3 linked regions of the Gluconacetobacter diazotrophicus PA1 5 genome follow. The protein of the gene in region 2 interacts with the protein of the main gene of each other region in a pairwise test. Links are inferred from orthologs where the notes say so. Each region holds a gene or a part of one and is shown on either strand. Other genes may lie near its edges. The genes, in order: cyoB, GDI_RS02470 and dnaE.

What was found.
Region 1: the proteins of GDI_RS02470 (region 2) and cyoB interact in binary tests that used the Escherichia coli proteins (3 or more experiments, as listed by UniProt). The link is inferred for Gluconacetobacter diazotrophicus PA1 5 from one-to-one orthologs.
Region 3: the proteins of GDI_RS02470 (region 2) and dnaE interact in binary tests that used the Escherichia coli proteins (3 or more experiments, as listed by UniProt). The link is inferred for Gluconacetobacter diazotrophicus PA1 5 from one-to-one orthologs.

Annotation. Positions count from the first base shown.
Region 1 is NC_010125.1:2,074,053-2,080,622, reverse strand. The notes cover bases 1,659-4,605. They hold cyoB (cytochrome o ubiquinol oxidase subunit I), read left to right. Parts: upstream 1,659-2,108; coding sequence 2,109-4,103; downstream 4,104-4,605. Other genes in these bases: cyoC (cytochrome o ubiquinol oxidase subunit III), read left to right, coding at 4,103-4,605; cyoA (ubiquinol oxidase subunit II), read left to right, coding at 1,659-2,103. Also shown: more of cyoA, read left to right, coding at 1,180-1,658; more of cyoC, read left to right, coding at 4,606-4,708; cyoD (cytochrome o ubiquinol oxidase subunit IV), read left to right, coding at 4,708-5,040; ferredoxin FdxA, read right to left, coding at 5,233-5,565; GDI_RS09685 (RNA-binding S4 domain-containing protein), read right to left, coding at 5,754-6,083; GDI_RS09680 (helicase-related protein), read right to left, coding at 6,080-6,570. UniProt on the Escherichia coli protein: Cytochrome bo(3) ubiquinol oxidase is the terminal enzyme in the aerobic respiratory chain of E.coli that predominates when cells are grown at high aeration.
Region 2 is NC_010125.1:521,096-524,522, reverse strand. What follows is about bases 519-3,427. They hold GDI_RS02470 (aminotransferase), read right to left. Parts: upstream 2,602-3,427; coding sequence 1,435-2,601; downstream 519-1,434. Other genes in these bases: glnA (type I glutamate--ammonia ligase), read left to right, coding at 3,369-3,427; GDI_RS02465 (P-II family nitrogen regulator), read left to right, coding at 2,854-3,192; GDI_RS02480 (SDR family oxidoreductase), read left to right, coding at 519-1,249. Outside these bases: GDI_RS02485 (hypothetical protein), read left to right, coding at 1-386; more of GDI_RS02480, read left to right, coding at 383-518. UniProt on the Escherichia coli protein: Shows aminotransferase activity with methionine and histidine as substrates, and to a lesser extent also with phenylalanine.
Region 3 is NC_010125.1:3,106,276-3,113,871, forward strand. What follows is about bases 2,089-6,061. They hold dnaE (DNA polymerase III subunit alpha), read right to left. Parts: upstream 5,718-6,061; coding sequence 2,289-5,717; downstream 2,089-2,288. Other genes in these bases: GDI_RS14300 (ABC transporter ATP-binding protein), read right to left, coding at 5,727-6,061. Outside these bases: DNA repair protein RecO, read right to left, coding at 1-219; tsf (translation elongation factor Ts), read right to left, coding at 269-1,174; more of GDI_RS14300, read right to left, coding at 6,062-6,440; GDI_RS14305 (lipoprotein-releasing ABC transporter permease subunit), read right to left, coding at 6,433-7,596. UniProt on the Escherichia coli protein: DNA polymerase III is a complex, multichain enzyme responsible for most of the replicative synthesis in bacteria. This DNA polymerase also exhibits 3' to 5' exonuclease activity. The alpha chain is the DNA polymerase catalytic subunit.

The sequences.
Region 1 (6,570 bases), 1.6 Mb from region 2 along the record:
TGATCGCGCCGCTGGGCTTCGTGCTGGTCATGTCGCTGGGGGTGAACCGGCTGTCCCGGCAGGCGGTGCAGGCGCTGTTCTGGCTGTTCTGCGCCGTGATGGGCGCCAGCCTGTCCAGCATCCTGCTGACCTTCACCGGGGTGTCGGTGGTCCGCGTATTCTTCGTGACGGCGGGGACGTTCTCGGCCATGTCGATCTGGGGCTACGTTACCCGGACCGACCTGACGCGGTTCGGCTCGTTCCTGCTCATGGGCCTGTTCGGGCTGGTGATCGCGGGGCTGGTCAACATGTTCCTGCACAGCTCGGCCCTCTATATGCTGTACAGCGTCGTCGGCGTCTTCATCTTCGTCGGCCTGGCGGCTTCGACACCCAGCGCATCAAGATGACCTACCAGCAGTTCGCCTATTACGAAGGCCCCGAAGGCGCGGCGAAGCGCTCGGTCTATGACGCGCTGACCCTTTACCTGAACTTTATCAACCTGTTCCAGTTCCTGCTGCAGTTCATGGGCGTGCGCAGCAATCAGGATAACTGACGCGACCCCATGGGCCCCGTGGTCCCGGAATCCTGCAAGCCCCGCCATCCGGCGGGGCTTTTTTTGTGCATCGCCCTGGCCCGGGAAAGAGATGCAGGCAAAAACGCCTTGGGAATTTGCCAAAAATAAGACTTATTCTGCCTCGGAAAGAGTTCGATGACGGCGATGTGAACTCTCCGACATGCGAGGATCTTGTTGAAATCATGGGACTTAATCCCAGGCATTTCGTTGACTCGTAATAATATGAAACATTATGTGAAGTCTTGCTTGTCAGGTCCTTCCGGTCGGATAAGGCAGATAGAGAACTGTACGAAAGGGTATCTGCGCAGATAGGACGCTTCTGGACACTAGGCGGCACGAGGGTATCCGTCTCTGCCCGATCCGGCGGAGGAGGGCATCGCCGATCGGAATCCTTGATCGAGATCATGGTCGAATGGCCGGGGTAAACTCATGAGGGAGACGATCCGACGAAGACCTCCTATTCGAATCAGGGGGGTGGACGAAGGCTTGATGTCACTTGAAGTGAAGAACGGTGGGATGCCTGATCGGGTTCCGCAGTAAACATGAAACGTGACCGTTGTTGTTTTAAGCCCGTGGACGAAGCGAGCATGTGAGCAAGGGTGATGTCGAAACCAACGAGGCGTGAGATGAAGAAAAAAATCTTGCCAAGATTATCGAATTTATTGTGTTTGTCCTCAGCGTTCCTCTTGGCGGGATGTGACTGGGTGACCCTCAACCCCAAGGGCGTCATCGGTGTTCAGGAAAAGAGCCTGATCCTGAGCGCGACCTACGCGATGCTGCTGGTCGTCGTGCCGGTCATCGTCCTGACGCTGCTGTTCGCGTGGCAGTACCGCCAGTCGAACACGAGCGCCGAATATCTTCCGAAATGGGCGCATTCCAACAAGATCGAGGTCGTGATCTGGCTCGTGCCCAGCCTGATCATCCTGTTCCTGGCGGTCCTGACCTATCAGACCTGCCATTCGCTCGACCCCTATCGCCCGATCGATGACGAAACGAACGTGAAGCCGATTCATGTCGATGTCGTCGCCCTGGACTGGAAGTGGCTGTTCATCTACCCCGACGAGGGGATCGCCACCGTCAACCAGATGGCCTTCCCGGTGAATACGCCGGTCGATTTCCGGATCACCTCTGATTCGGTCATGAACTCGTTCTTCATTCCGCAGCTCGGCTCGCAGGTCTACGCCATGGCCGGCATGCGCACGCAGCTTCACCTGATTGCCAACGAAGCCGGCAACTACCTGGGTGAATCGGCCAACTTCAGCGGCCGCGGCTTCTCGGACATGCAGTTCCGCGCGCTGGCGATGAGCAACGACGACTACAACGCCTGGGTCCAGAAGGTTAAGGCGTCCTCCGAACAGCTCGACGGTTCGAACTATCCCAAGCTGGCGGCGCCCAGCGAGAAGAACCCGGTCGAGTATTTCTCGCACGTTTCATCCAGCTTCTTCGATGGGATCGTGGCCAAGTACAACAACGGCATGATCATGGATGAGGGCACGGGCAAGTTGAAGCCGGTGCAGTCCGCAATGTCCGACATGAATATGAAGGAATAGGACAGATGTTAGGAAAATTAAGCTGGTCGGACATCCCGTTCGATGTGCCGATTCTTGTTGGAACCTTCGCCGGCGTCGCGATCGTCGGGCTGGCCGTCCTTGGCCTGATCACCTATTACGGCAAGTGGGGCTATCTCTGGAAAGAGTGGCTCACCTCGGTCGATCACAAGCGTCTCGGCGTGATGTATATCGTCTTGGCCCTGCTCGCCCTTGCCCGCGGCTTCGCGGACGCCGTCATGATGCGCTCGCAGCTCGCGCTGGCCTATGCCGGCAATCCGGGCTACCTGCCGCCGCACCATTACGACCAGATCTTCTCGGCCCACGGCACCATCATGATCTTCTTCATGGCGATGGCGTTCATGAGCGGACTGATGAACGTGATCGTGCCGCTGCAGATCGGTGCCCGCGACGTGGCCTTCCCGTTCGTGAACTCGGTCAGCTTCTGGATGACGACGATCAGCTTCGTCCTGATCAACATCTCGCTGTTCATCGGCGAGTTCTCGCAGTGCGGCTGGCTGGCGTATCCGCCCCTGTCGGAACTGCAGTTCAGCCCCGGCGTCGGCGTCGACTACTACATCTGGGCCGTGCAGCTTTCGGGTGTCGGCACGCTGCTGACGGGCATCAACTTCTTCACGACCATCGTGAAGATGCGCGCCCCCGGCATGACCTTCATGAAGATGCCGGTGTTCACCTGGACCATCCTCTGCAACACCGTGCTGATCATGGTGGCGTTCCCGTTCCTGACGGTGGCCCTGGCTCTGCTGGGTCTGGACCGTTATTTCGGGATGCACTTCTTCACCAATGACGGTGGCGGCAACCAGATGCTGTACCTCAACCTGATCTGGGCGTGGGGTCATCCGGAAGTCTACATCCTGGTCCTGCCGGCCTTCGGCGCGTTCTCGGAAATCACGCAGACCTTCTCGCGCAAGCCGCTGTTCGGCTACAACACCATGGTCTACGCGACCTGCTCGATCATGGGCCTGTCGCTGGTGGTATGGGCGCATCACTTCTTCACCATGGGCGCCGGCGCCAACGTCAACGCGTTCTTCGGCATCATGACGATGATCATCGCGATCCCGACGGGCGTGAAGATCTTCAACTGGCTGTTCACCATCTACAAGGGCCGTGTTGAGTTCAACGGCATCATGTACTGGGTGATCGGCTTCATGGTCACCTTCTCCATCGGTGGCATGACCGGCGTCATGCTGGCCATCCCGGCCGCCGACTTCGTCCTGCACAACAGCCTGTTCGTCATCGCCCACTTCCACAACGTCATCATCGGCGGTGTGTATTTCGGTTATGTCGCCGCGATGGCTTTCTGGTGGCCGAAGGCTTTCGGCTTCAAGATGAACGAAGCCTGGGGCAAGCGTGCCTTCTGGTGCTGGCTCGTGGGTTTCTACATGGCGTTCATGCCGCTCTATGTCCTGGGTTTCGAGGGCATGACGCGTCGCATGGACCACTATGACAACCCGGCCTGGCATCCGTGGATGGTGATGGCCTCGATCGGCGCCGCGATCGTCGCGCTGGGCGTGGTCTGCCAGCTGACCCAGATCTATGTCTCGATCCGTGACCGCAACCTGCCGGAAAGCCGTGACCTGACGGGCGATCCGTGGAATGCGCGCACGCTGGAATGGTCCACCTCGTCCCCGCCGCCGTTCTACAACTTCGCGGTTGTGCCCACGGTGCACGAGCTGGATGCCTTCGCCCACGACAAGGAAGCCGGCATCGACACCCGTTCGGCCGGTGCGACCTATCAGCCGATCCACATGCCGAAGAACACGTCGGCTGGCTTCTTCATCGGTGTGTTCAGCCTGATCCTCGGCTTCGCCGCGGTCTGGTACATCTGGTGGCTCGCGGCTGTCGGCCTGCTCGGTGTCATTGGGACCCTGATCGCGCGGAGCAGCAACAACGACGTCGACTACTACGTGCCGGCGGCCGAAGTTGCCCGTATCGAGAACGAGCATACCCGTAACCTCTTGGCAGCACAGGCGGCGGAATAATGGCGCACGATATAACTGCTGACGCGGCCCACGCCCACGAGGAACACCACGAATCTCCGGTGGTGTTCGGGTTCTGGCTGTATCTGATGACGGACTGCCTCATCTTCGGCACACTGTTCGCAGTGTTCGCGGTGATGCGCACCCAGTTTGCCGGTGGTCCCACCGGCAAGGACCTCTTCGAGCTGAATGGCGTCGGGATTGAAACGGCGCTTCTGCTGGTCAGCTCGATCACCTATGGCTTTGCCATGATCAACGCCCACAAGAACAAGCTGGGCGCGATGCGAGGATGGCTGGTCCTGACCTTCCTGATGGGTCTGGGGTTCCTGTTCATGGAAATCCGCGAATTCTCGCATATGGTGGCTGAAGGCAACGGCCCGGATCGCAGCGCGTTCCTGTCGTCCTTCTTCACCCTGGTGGGAACGCACGGCCTGCACGTGACCTGCGGCCTGCTGTGGATGGCGGTCCTGATGGTCCAGTCGATGGGCCAGACCGTCCTGTCCGAGCGGATGATGAACAAGCTGACCTGCCTCAGCCTGTTCTGGCACTTTCTGGACATCGTCTGGATCTGTGTCTTCACCTTTGTCTATCTGATGAGTGTGATCTGATGGCTGACGCGCACACTGCCCATTCGGGCTCGAGCCACGGAAGCGTAGGGTCTTACCTTACCGGGTTCGTGATTTCCGTCGTGCTGACGGCGGCGGCCTTCGGCGTCGTCATGGCGCACAGCTTCTCGCCGTCCGGCACGATTGCCGCCATCGCCATCCTGGCGGCGGTGCAGGTCGTGGTTCATCTGGTGTTCTTCCTCCACATGAACACGTCGTCCGAGCAGCGTTGGAACGTGATGGCCTTCGTCTTCACGGTTACGGCGGTGCTGATCCTGATCGTCGGCACCGTGTTCATCATGCACGACACCGCGATCAACATGATGTCGCGGTAACAGCCATCATCCAGGTGCCCCCGGGCACCTGGGTCCTGGACTGTCCGCATGGAGAGCGTGACCGGGTTTCGGCCCGGTCACGTTTTTCATTGAAAAAGGCCGGTGAGGAGAAATCCTCACCGGCCTTTTCATGTGTCCGGGGCGGGCCCTGTACCCCGCCGGGTATTATCCCGACGGGGTGTCGTCTTCTGCTCAGTCCTTGTGCGGCTCGGGGGACAGCAGGTCCTTCTTGCCCGGCTTGTCCTTCCATTCCTCGGCATCGGCCGGGGCGGTACCCTTGCGGGTGATGTTGGGCCATTTGGCGGAATAGGATGCGTTGATCTCGGCCCAGGCCGCGGCGCGGTCGTCGCTGTCGGGGACGATGGCTTCCGCCGGGCATTCAGGCTCACACACGCCGCAATCGATGCACTCATCGGGGTTGATGACCAGGAAATTTTCGCCGGCATAGAAGCAGTCGACCGGGCACACCTCGACACAGTCCATGAATTTGCAGCGGATGCAGTTTTCGGTGACCACGTAGGTCATCGCTCGTCTCCGATTATCTGATGCTGGGGATGGCATCGCCTGTTGATGACATCGGACCAGCCTGGGGCCGGCGAGGGGCCGTTTGCGGGTCCTCGCCTACGATGCGGGCAGGTATGAAAGCCTTTTGGCGCCATGGCAAGTCAAAGGGCGAGCCAAAGACGACCTGGATGGCGGGCCCGCTTATGGCACTATCCAGCCTCTGCCTGCTCGGGCACTATATCATAGAGCAGGCGGGCAAGCGTGGCCGATCCGCGTCGCGGTACCAGGCCCAGGACCCGCACGACCATCACGCCATGATCCCCCGCTCCCGGCAGGGTCAGGACGTCCCCCCGCCGCACCAGGGCGTGGGCTTTCTCGGTTCGCTGGCGGTTGATGCGTACCAGCCCATCCTGCGCCATGCGGGCGCAATCGGGGCGATGTCGCGCGAACCGGGCGCACCACAGCCACAAATCCAGCCGCTGCGCCGCGATCGCGGCGTCATCCGCCCCGCTGGCGGCTGGGTGGCGGTCTTCCTTCATGACCGGCGCTGTTTCAGCACCGCCAGTGCGGCGAAAGGGCCGTCCGGGACATGCGTCGCCGGCCGGCGCTCGCCGCCGGGCCGGGGCGCGGGGCGGGATCGATCCGCCACCGCGAATCCGGTGGCGGGCCCGGCGGGACGGTCCATTTCGACCGGGACGGGGCGTGTGCGCTGTTGCTGTTGCCGCTGGCGCCGTCGCGCGTCCTGGGTGACGGCCAGCATCGGCGGCGCGACGGGGCCGTATTCGCTGTCCTTCAGCGGGCGGGCCGCGCGGACGGGAATATCCAGCGCCTTCAGGATCGCGGCCACGGCCTCGGGCCGGACGCCCAGGCGCGACGACAGGCCGTCGGGCAGCGGGACCGGGCCGTTGCGCGCCCGCCAGCGCAATTCGGCGGACATCTTTTCGGCAATGTCCAGGCGCAGCCGCACCGGCCCCGCCACGATCCAGCCCAGCGGCGCCAGCAACAGGTCGCGCGGGTCGTCCACCG
Region 2 (3,427 bases):
CTGCGATGGGCCGCATGACCGTCCTGGCCGACCTGGACCAGATCCCGGTCGACGATCCCATGAGCCTGGCGGAGACGGCGCGCATCGTGTCGGCCACGATCGACTGGCACGACCGGTCCCTGGCCGGCCATGTGCTGGATGGCCTGGCCCACGCGCGGCAGGTCCCGCCCGATGCCTATCGCCAGCAGGTCATTTCCGCCCTGGCGGCGTCGCCCGATATATCGATGCAGGCGCTGGGGCGGTTCCTGGACGCGCCGGACCGTCCGCTGCGGCTGACGCTGCGGCCGCCGCAACCGCTGAACCTGTTGATGCTGGGCGTGGCCCTGTCGATGGCCGGCGACCCGTCCACCGCCGGCCTGCTGGGCCTGTCCATCAGCACGCCATGACGTCCCGCCCCACGGATGCCGTGCATGTCGTGGGGGCATCCGGGCGGTCGGGGGCGGCGTTGTGCCGCGCCCTGTCGCGGTTGGATATTCCGGTCGTGCCGGTGGTGCGCGACGCGGCGCGCTGGCAGGCCACCGGGCTGGACGGATCATCCCGGGTCGCGGACCTGACCGGCCCGGCCGGTACGTTGCGCGCGGCGCTGGCCGATGCCACGCGGGTGGTCAGCACCGCCCATGCGCGGCATGTGCCGGCCCTGCTGGCGGCCATGCCCCCAGGTGCCACGCTGGTCTGCCTGGGCAGCACGCGCAAATTCACCCGCTGGCCCGACGATCACGGCAACGGGGTGCTGGCGGGCGAGGCCGCGCTGCTGCGGTCAGGCCGCGATGGGGTGATCCTGCATCCCACCATGATCTATGGCGCGCAGGGCGAAAACAACGTCCAGCGCCTGGCGGCGCTGCTGCGCCGCCTGCCGGTCACGCCCTTGCCGGGCGGCGGACGGACGCTGGTACAGCCGGTCCATCAGGACGACGTCACCAGCAGCCTGGTCGCGGCGCTTCGCCGCCCGTGGCACGGCCCCCATGCCCTGGTGATCGCGGGCGCGACGCGGCTGACCTATCGGGATTTCGCGGCGACCGTCGCGCGGCACGCAGGACTGCGCCCGCGCCCGGTGCTGGCGGTGCCGGCGGGGGCAATGATGGCGGCGGCCGCGATCGCACGATGGATTCCCGGCCTGCCGTCGGTCGGGCCGGCCGAAATCCGGCGCCTGCTGGAAGACAAGGCCTTCGATATCGGGGATATGGAACGGGAACTGGGGATCGTGCCGATCCCTCTGGAAGAGGGCCTGTCGCGCCTCTTCCCGAAGTGAATTTCCACCTTGTCGGGAAATCCGCTGGGGCGAACGACGGGGCTCGAACCCGCGACCACCGGTACCACAAACCGGCGCTCTACCAGCTGAGCTACGTCCGCCACAGCGGGCTGTGATTTAGAGAAGCTCGTCCGGCACGTCAATCACCCACAGGGTGAAAAAGAGCCCGGCCTTGCCCGGCGTTCCTACAAATCGCGCACGCCGGCCCGAATCCGGGCCACGGCTTCGGCCAGGATCGGGTCCTTCTTGCAGAAGGCGAATCGCACCAGATGGTCCGGTGCGTTGTCGGTACCATAGAAGGCCGAGACCGGAATCGCCGTGACCCGGCACCGTTCGGTCAGGGCACGGCAGAACGCCACGTCGTCCCCCGCGAAACCGGTCGAGCGGATATCCGCCACGATGAAATAGCTGCCGTCGCACGGCAGCACGTCGAAGCCGGCGGCGCGCAGCCCGTCGGACAACAAGTCGCGCTTGGCCTGCATGTCGGCGGCAAGGGTGGTGAAATAATCCGTATCCTTGTCCAGCCCCACCGCGACCGCGCGCTGCAGGTTCGGCGGCGTGGTGAAGGTCAGAAGCTGGTGCGCCTTGGCGACGGTCGCGGCGATGGCGGCCGGCGCGGTGACATAGCCGACCTTCCATCCGGTCAGCGAGAAGCTCTTGCCCGCGCTGCCGATGCGCACGCAACGCGGGCGCATGCCCGGCAGGGTCATCAGCGGGATATGGCGCGCACCGCCGAATGTCAGGTGCTCGTACACCTCGTCACAGATCGCATAGACCTGGTGGCGCGCCACCAGGTCGGCGATGAAGGCCAGTTCGTCCGGGCCGAAGACCTTGCCCGTCGGGTTCATCGGGGAATTGAGCATGATTGCCTTGGTCCTGGGCCCGAAAGCCGCCGCCAGTTCGGCACGCGGCAGGGACCAGTCCGGCGGTGTCAGGCGCACCGGCCGCGCCACGGCACCCAGCGCGCGGATCACCGGCAGGTAGGTGTCATAGAGCGGTTCCAGCACCACGACCTCATCCCCCGGATCGACCATCGCCATCAGCGAGGCCGCCAGGGCCTCGGTCGCGCCGGAGGTCACGATCACCTCGGTCGCCGGATCGACCGACAGGCCATAGAATCGCGCGTTCGACCGCGCGACCGCCGTCCGCAGTTCCGGGACCCCGGTCAGGGGCGGATACTGGTTGCGGCCGTCGCGCAGGGCCGCCGCCGCGGCTTCGATCAGATCGGCCGGTCCTTCGGTGTCCGGGAAGCCCTGGCCCAGATTGATGGCGTCATGCCGCGCCGCCAGCGCCGACATGACGGTGAAGATCGTCGTCGGCAGGCCGGACAGCATGCTGTTCAGCGATTTCATGAACATCCTTCCTTCGGACCCGTCCTGTGGGCCCTTCCCTGCTGCGATCCGTGCTGCAATCCGCCGGCCATGCGCAGATGTGCGTAAAATGCCGGCCTTTTGCAATCCGATCCGATTGCCCGAAAGCGCAACCCGTGCAACGGTGTCAGGTACGGGCGGCCCGCGGCGCCCACGGGATCGGGCGGGCGGCCCGGGCGTGTGCACATCGCTGCCCCGGGATTTCGGGGCTGCCCGGGGACATGACGACGCGGCATGAAAAAGATCGAGGCCATCATCAAGCCCTTCAAGCTGGACGAGGTGAAGGACGCCCTTCACGAGATCGGCCTGATGGGCATCACGGTGACCGAGGCCAAGGGATTCGGCCGCCAGAAAGGCCACACCGAACTGTATCGCGGCGCCGAATACATCGTCGATTTCCTGCCGAAGGTGAAGCTGGAGATCGTCTGCGCCGACAACTTGGTGGACCGCGCCGTCGAGACGATCATGGCCGCCGCGCGCACCGGGCGCATCGGTGACGGCAAGATCTTCATCCTGCCGGTGGAAGACGTCATCCGCATCCGCACCGGAGAGCACGGCGAGGAGGCCATCTGACCCGCCGCGCCACCATCCCCTTCCCGGCCGACGGAGACCGGTGCCCCCGTGGACACCGGCATGCTTCCGATAGCCGGTGCCGGGGTCCGTATGTCCTATCGACAACGGCGCCCCAGTCTCGTAACCGTTTCACCGCCGTGTCGTTCGGCATCCCAAGTTAAGGCAGGTAATCAGCAATGGCGAAAAAAGCCCCGAGTTCAGCTCCGACCACGACTCCGTCCCCATCGGCGGAGGC
Region 3 (7,596 bases), 2.6 Mb from region 2 along the record:
CAGTTCGCCGGACAGATTGCCCAACTGGTCCGGCAGGCGCCCCCGCCAGGAGGCGCGGATCAGGTTACCGGGCTGCCACAGCGCGCGGTTGGCGCGGGCGGTGCCCCCACGGGCCAGGCCGTGGACCAGGCCGAGATCCTCGGTCAGCAGATGGACGATGGCGCTGCTTTCGCCATAGGGGGACGCAGACAGCACAAGGGCGGGTGCCTCCCATTCCATCAGGAAGGCCCCGCCCCGTTCAGGCTGCGATCAGAGGGTCGCGTGCCGGTCAGACGCCGGCCGCCTTGGCGACCTCGGCCGCGAAGTCGTTCTCTTCCTTCTCGATGCCTTCACCGAGCTGGAAGCGATCGAAGCCGCTCAGCTTGGCGCCGGCCTTCTGGACGACCTTGCGGACGGTGCTTTCGCCGTCATGCACCCAGACCTGCTCCAGCAGGACCACTTCCTCGTAGAACTTGCGGATGCGGCCTTCGACCATCTTCTCGATGATCGCTTCGGGCTTGCCGGAGGCACGGGCCTGCTCGACCAGCACCGCACGCTCGCGCTCCAGCGACGCGGGATCGACGCTGTCGATGTCCAGCGCGGCCGGGCGGGTGGCGGCGACATGCATGCCGACCTGGCGGCCCAGCAGTTCCAGCGCCTCGCTCTCGGACGGGGCTTCGATGGCGGCCAGGACGCCGATCTTGCCCAGGCCCGGACGGACGGCGGAATGGATGTAGCTGGCGACGACGCCCGACGGCACGCTCAGCACGCGGGCGCGGCGGATCGACATGTTCTCGCCGATCGTCGCGATCAGGTGGGTCAGCTCGTCAGCGACGGTGCGGCCGCTGTCCAGCACCACGGCCTTGATCTTCTCCAGGTCCTCGCCGGCGGTCAGCGCAGCGCGGGCCACGGCCTCGACGAACGCCTGGAAGCTCTCGTTGCGCGCGACGAAGTCGGTTTCGGCGTTCACTTCGACCATCGCGGCAGCGCGGGGGGCCGAGGCCACGGCCACCAGGCCCTCGGCCGTCACGCGGCCCGACTTCTTCGCGGCCGCCGCCAGGCCCTTGGTGCGCAGCCAGTCGATCGCGCCCTCGATCTCGCCGCCGGCCTCGTTCAGGGCCTTCTTGCAGTCCATCATGCCGGCACCGGTCTTCTCGCGAAGTTCCTTCACCAGGGCTGCGGTAATCTCCGCCATATGCGTCACTCCTCAAGGCAGGCGCGCGCCCTGCCGTGACGGCAGGGCGCGCCCTTGCATCTGTCATCGTGAAGATCCCACCCCGCGCCGCCCGGGCGGCGCGGGGTGGAACCCGTCAAACTCCAGTCCGCGACACTCAGGCCGCGGGGGCAGCCTCGGCCGCGGCGGCTTCGGCCGCCGTGTCGACCGGCAGTTCCTCGGCGGCGCCGAAATCCTGGCCCGACGCGCCCATCTTCGTCGAGATGCCGATCAGCACCCCGCCCCACACCAGTTCTCAACTACAGGGCGATGGCCGCGGATGGCAATCTTCTATTTTCCGGGATCTGGAAAGTCACCGCCGCGCGGATCGGAATTGCCTGTCCAGGATCGCGACGACCGGGATGCCCAGCTTGTTGGCTTCCTCGACGGCCAGCTTCTCCTTGTTCGTGTCGATCACGAACAGGATGTCCGGCAGGCCGCCCATCTCCTTGATACCACCCAGCGACCGCTCCAGCTTCTCGCGGTTGCGGGTGATGTCCAGGATTTCCTTCTTCGTCAGGCCGTGCGTGTCCCCGGTCAGCATGTCGTCGATCTGGCGCAGGCGCTTGATCGAACCGGTGATGGTCTTCCAATTCGTCAGCATGCCGCCCAGCCAGCGGTGGTTGACGTAATACTGGCCGGACCGCTTCGCGGCCTCGGCGATCTGGTCGGCGGCGGCGCGCTTGGTGCCGACGAACAGGACGCGGCCACCGCCGGCGACGGTGTCACGGATCGCCTTCAGCGCGCGGTCCAGCATCGGCACCGTCTGCTGCAGATCGATGATGTGAACCTGGTTGCGCACGCCGAACAGGAACGGCGCCATGCGCGGGTTCCAGCGGCGGGTGTGGTGTCCGAAATGAACGCCGGCTTCCAGCAGCTGGCGCATCGTGAAATCGGGCATAGCCATGATCGGCCAAATCCTTGATCTTCTGGTTGGTCCTCCGCGAAGCGCCGGTCCCGGGGGAAATCCCGCAGGACACCAGAGGCACTGCTTCGCGTGCGAATTGCCGGCCGAGGGGCCGACGGGCGTCGATATGACCTTTTTTGCCGTGCAATGCAAGCGCGGCGCGGCGGGAAACTGCCCCTACCCCTGATCCTATCCCTGTTCGACCCGGGCCACGCCGGCGACGGCCTTGATCATCTGCGCCATGCGCGGCGTGACGCGATAGGCGCCGCCCAGCCGCACCTCGACATCGCGGGTTTCGGCCACCGACGGCAGCAGGATGACCTTGCCGCGCCCCCCCTTCTCCTCGGACAGGATGGCGTGGATCGGGGTGATCGCGTCCTCGCGGTCGAACCAGATGCGCAGTTCCGCCGCCGCGTCGGCCGCCGCCTGTTCCAGCGCCACCACGTCGCTGCCGGTGATGCGCAGGGCCTCGCCGTCCAGGCGCAGATCGGCCGTCACCAGCACGGCGGTGCCGGCGGTCAGGATGTCGCGGGTGCGCGACAGGACCTCGGAAAACAGCGTGACCTCGCACCCGCCGCTGGAATCGGACAGGCGCACCCAGGCCATCTTGCTGCCGGTGCGGGTCGGGCGTTCCTTGCGGTCGACCACGCAGCCGGCGATCTTGACCCGCGTCAGCCCGGCCTGGGCGGCGGCCTCCAGCGCCGTGGCGCGCACGGCCCCCAGCCGGCGCAGCAGCAGGCCGTAGGAATCGAGCGGATGCGCCGTCAGGTGGAAGCCGATGGCCTCGGCCTCCATCCCCAGCCGTTCGAATTCCGGCCAGTCGGTCACGTCCGGCAGGCGCAGCGGTTCCGGCGCCGGCGTGGGCCCTCCGCCGCCGAACAGGCCGATCTGGCCGCTCGCGGCCTCCTGCGCCTTGGTGTTGGCGCGGCGCAGGACCGTCTCCGCCGCCGCCGCGACCAGGGCGCGGTTGGGCACCACCGTGTCGAAGGCCCCGGCCTTGGCCAGGTTTTCGATCTGCATCTTGTTCAACTGGCGCGGGTCCACACGCGCCGCCAGGTCCGACAGGTCGGCGAACGGACGGTCGCCGCGCGACGCCACCAGGGCCTCCATCGCCGCGAATCCGACCTTCTTGACCGCCGCCAGCGCGTAGCGGATGCCCAGGCGGCCGTCGGCCAGGCGCTCGACGGTGAAATCCGGCCCCGAAGCGTTGATGTCGGGCGGCAGGACGGGAATGCCCAGCCGCTCGGCCTCCTGCCGCAGGGCCGCCAGCTTGTCGGTCTTTTCCCGCGCCAGAGACATGCAGGCGGCCAGGAACGGCACCGGATGGTTCGCCTTCATCCACGCCGTCTGGTACGACACCAGCGCATAGGCGGCGGCGTGGGATTTGTTGAAGCCGTAATCGGCGAACTTGGCCATCAGGTCGAAGACCTCGGCCGCCTTCTCGGGGTCGATGCCGCGACCGACCGCGCCCTCGGTGAAGATCTCGCGCTGCTTGTCCATCTCGGCGCGGATCTTCTTGCCCATCGCGCGGCGCAGCAGGTCGGCGCCGCCCAGGCTGTAGCCCGCCATCTTCTGGGCGATCTGCATCACCTGTTCCTGGTAGACCATGATGCCGTAGGTCTCTTCCAGGATCGAGCGGATCTCCTCGTGCGGGGGCTCCCACGCCTCGCCGTGCTTGCGGCGGCAGTAATCGGGGATGTTGGCCATGGGGCCGGGACGGTAGAGCGCCACGGCGGCGATCAGGTCCTCCAGCCGCGTCGGGCGCATCTGCTTCAGCACGTCGCGCATGCCCGCGCCTTCGAACTGGAACACGCCGCCCGTGTCGCCGCGCGCCAGCATCTCGTACGTCGGGGCGTCGTCCAGCGGCAGCGTGGTCAGATCGACCGTCACGTCCAGCCCCTTCAGGAACTGGCAGGCGCGCTGCAGGATGGTCAGGGTGGTCAGGCCCAGGAAGTCGAACTTCACCAGCCCCGCCTGCTCGACGAACTTCATGTTGTACTGGGTGACCAGCATGTCGCTCTTGGGATCGCGGTAGAGCGGCACCAGTTCGACCAGTTGCCGGTCGCCGATCACGACGCCGGCCGCATGGGTGCTGGCGTGGCGGTACAGCCCTTCGAGCTGGAGCGCGATTTCCATCAGGCGGCGGATCGCCTCGTCGGTATCGCGCATCTCCTGCAGGCGGGGCTCGCCGTCGATCGCCTGTTTCAGGGTCACGGGCTTGGCCGGATTGTTGGGGATCAGTTCCGCGACCTTGTTGACCATGCCGAACGGCAGGCCCAGCACGCGGCCCACGTCGCGTACCGCCGCCCGGGCCTGCAGCTTGCCGAAGGTGATGATCTGCGCCACGCGGTCGGGACCGTATTCGCCGCGGACGTAGCGGATGACCTCGTCCCGCCGGTCCTGGCAGAAATCGATGTCGAAGTCGGGCATCGACACGCGTTCGGGGTTCAGGAACCGTTCGAACAGCAGGTTGAAGGGAATCGGGTCGATATCGGTGATCGTCAGCGCCCAGGCCGCCAGCGACCCCGCCCCCGATCCGCGCCCCGGCCCCACCGGAATGTCATGCGCCTTCGCCCACTGGATGAAGTCCGCGACGATCATGAAATAGCCGGGGAAGCCCATCTTCGCGATGATATCCAGCTCGAACGTCAGCCGGTCGCGATAGACCTGACGGGTCGCGTCATCCATGTCCATGCGCGCCAGCCGGCGGGCCAGCCCGTCCTCGGCCATGGCGCGCAGGGTCTGCTCCTCGGTCGCGCCCGGCTGCACCTTGGGGCAGACCGGCAGCAGGGGCTTGCGGGTTTCCACCCGCACCGCGCAGCGCCGGGCGATGGCCAGCGTGTTGTCGCAGGCTTCCGGCAGGTCCGCGAACAGGTCGCGCATCATCGCGGGGGGCTTGAACCAATGTTCCGGCGTGACCCGCCAGCGGTCGCGCTCGGCCATCGTGCGGCCCTGGGCGATGCACAGCAGCGCGTCATGCGCCTCGTACATCTCCGGCCGGGGGAAGAAGCATTCGTTGGTCGCGACCAGCGGCAGGCCCATCCGGTCGGCCAGCGCGATCATGCCGGGTTCGACCGCCTTTTCGACCGGCAGCCCGTGCCGGTGCAGTTCGACCGCCAGCCGGTCTCCGAAGGCGGCGTGCAGCCGTTCCAGCCACTGCGCGACCTCGTCCTGCTGCCCGTCGGCCAGCATGCGGAACAGCGGGCCGCGCGTGCCGCCGGTCAGCAGGATCAGTCCCTCCGCCCGCTCGCACAGCACGTCCAGCGTCACCGTCGGCTCGGCGGTGTCGCCCGTCAGGAACCCCTGCGAAGACAGGTATTGCAGGTTCATCAGCCCGGTTTCGTCCTGCGCCAGCAGGACGACGGGCTCGGCCGGCGCGCCGGGCTTGTCGTTGCGCGGCGGCAGGCCGACCTGACAGCCGATGATCGGCTGCACCCCCTTGCCCGAGCAATATTGCGAGAATTCCAGCGCCCCGAACAGGTTGCCGGTATCGGTGATCGCCACCGCCGGCATGCGCATGTCCTGCGCCAGGGACGCGATCTCGGGGATGCGGATCGCCCCCTGGCTGAGCGAATAGGCGGAATGAACGCGAAGATGGACGAAATCGGCGTGGGGCATGGCGCGATCCTACGCCACGGGGGCCACGTCCACCAACCGTCCGTCGCGCAGGGTCACGACGCGGTCCATGCGGGCGGCCAGGGCCTCGTTATGGGTCGCGATCAGGGCGGCCACGCCCTCGCCCCGGACCATGCGCAGCAATTCGTCGAACACCGCGTCCGAGGTGTGGACGTCCAGGTTGCCGGTCGGTTCGTCCGCCAGCAGGATGCCCGGCCGGTTGGCCAGCGCGCGGGCGATGGCCACGCGCTGCTTTTCGCCCCCCGACAGGCGACCGGGCAGATGGTCCAGCCGGTGCGCCAGCCCGAACGAGCCCAGCAGCGCGTCCGCCCGGGCACGGGCGTCGGCCCTGGCCACACCCGCGATCAGTTGCGGCAGCACCACGTTTTCCCGCGCCGTGAATTCCGCCAGCAGGTGATGGAACTGGTAGACGAAGCCGATGCGGCGGCGGCGGATGGCCGTGCGCCCGGAATCGTCCAGGCGCCCCGCATCCTGGCCGCCGACCAGGACCTGCCCGCGATCAGGGGATTCCAGCAATCCGGCCAGATGCAGCAGGGTCGATTTGCCGGTGCCCGACGGCGCGACCAGGGCCACGATCTCGCCCGCGCGCAGGGTCAGGTCCGCGCCCTGCAGCACGTCCAGCCGCTCGTCCCCGCTGTGGAACGTGCGCCAGACGTCGGACAGCACCAGCGGGTCCCGGCCAGCCTCATTCACGGTCTCACTCATGGCGCAGGGCCTCGACGGGATCGGTCCGGGCGGCACGCCAGGACGGGTAGAGCGTGGCCAGCAGCGACAGGACCAGCGCCATGACGATGACCTCGGACACCTGGGACCAGACCAGCTTGGCCGGCAGATGTTCCAGGTAATAGATTTCCGGGTTGAACAGGTTGGTCCCGGTCAGCGATTGCAGCCCCTGCCGGATGCGTTCGATATTCAGGCAGAACACGATGCCCAGCACGGTGCCGACCACCGTGCCCGTCACGCCGACCGAGGCCCCGCACATCAGGAAGATGCGCATGATCGCCCCCCGGCTGGCGCCGATGGTGCGCAGCACCGCGATGTCGCCGGTCTTGTCCTTGACCATCATGATCAGGGACGAAATCACGTTGAAGGCCGCCACCAGCACGATCAGGGTCAGGATCAGGAACATCACGTTCTGTTCCACCGTGACCGCGCCGAAGAAGGCGTTGTTGCTCTGTGTCCAGTCCAGCACGCGGATGCGCGGGTCGGCGACGGCCTGCTCGATCGCCATGCGCACCGGCTGGACGTTCGTCGCATCCCGGGTCGTCACCTGGACCTGCGTCACCTGGGCGGGCATTTCGAAATAGATCTGCGCCGCCGGCAGCGGCAGGAAGACGTAGCTGGAATTATAGTCGTGCATTCCGGCATCGAAGATCGCGACCACGCGATAGGCGCGGATGCGCGGCATGGTGCCGAAGGGCGTCGCCGCACCGTTGGGCGAGATCAGCGTCAGCTTCGACCCCACGGAAAGCCCGGCCCGTTCCGCCAGGGTCACGCCGACGATGATCGCATCATTGCCCGCGAAATCGTCCAGCGACCCGGCGATGAGGGAATCGCTGATTTCATGCAGGTCGTGCAGCCCGGCGCGGGTCATGCCCCGTACCATCCCGCCCGCGTTGTAGCTGCCGGAATTGAGCAGTACCTGCCCTTCGATCAGCGGTGTGGCGGTGACGACGCCAGGCACCTGCCGCACGGTCGCCGCCAGGTCGTCGTAGTTCTGGATGGTGCGGGTCACGCCGAACAGGCTGAGATCGCCGTTCAGGCCGAGAATCCGCCCCATCAGGTCGGCCTTGAACCCGTTCATCACCGACATGACGATGATCAGCGTGGCCACACCCAGCGCGATGCCGACCAGCGAGAA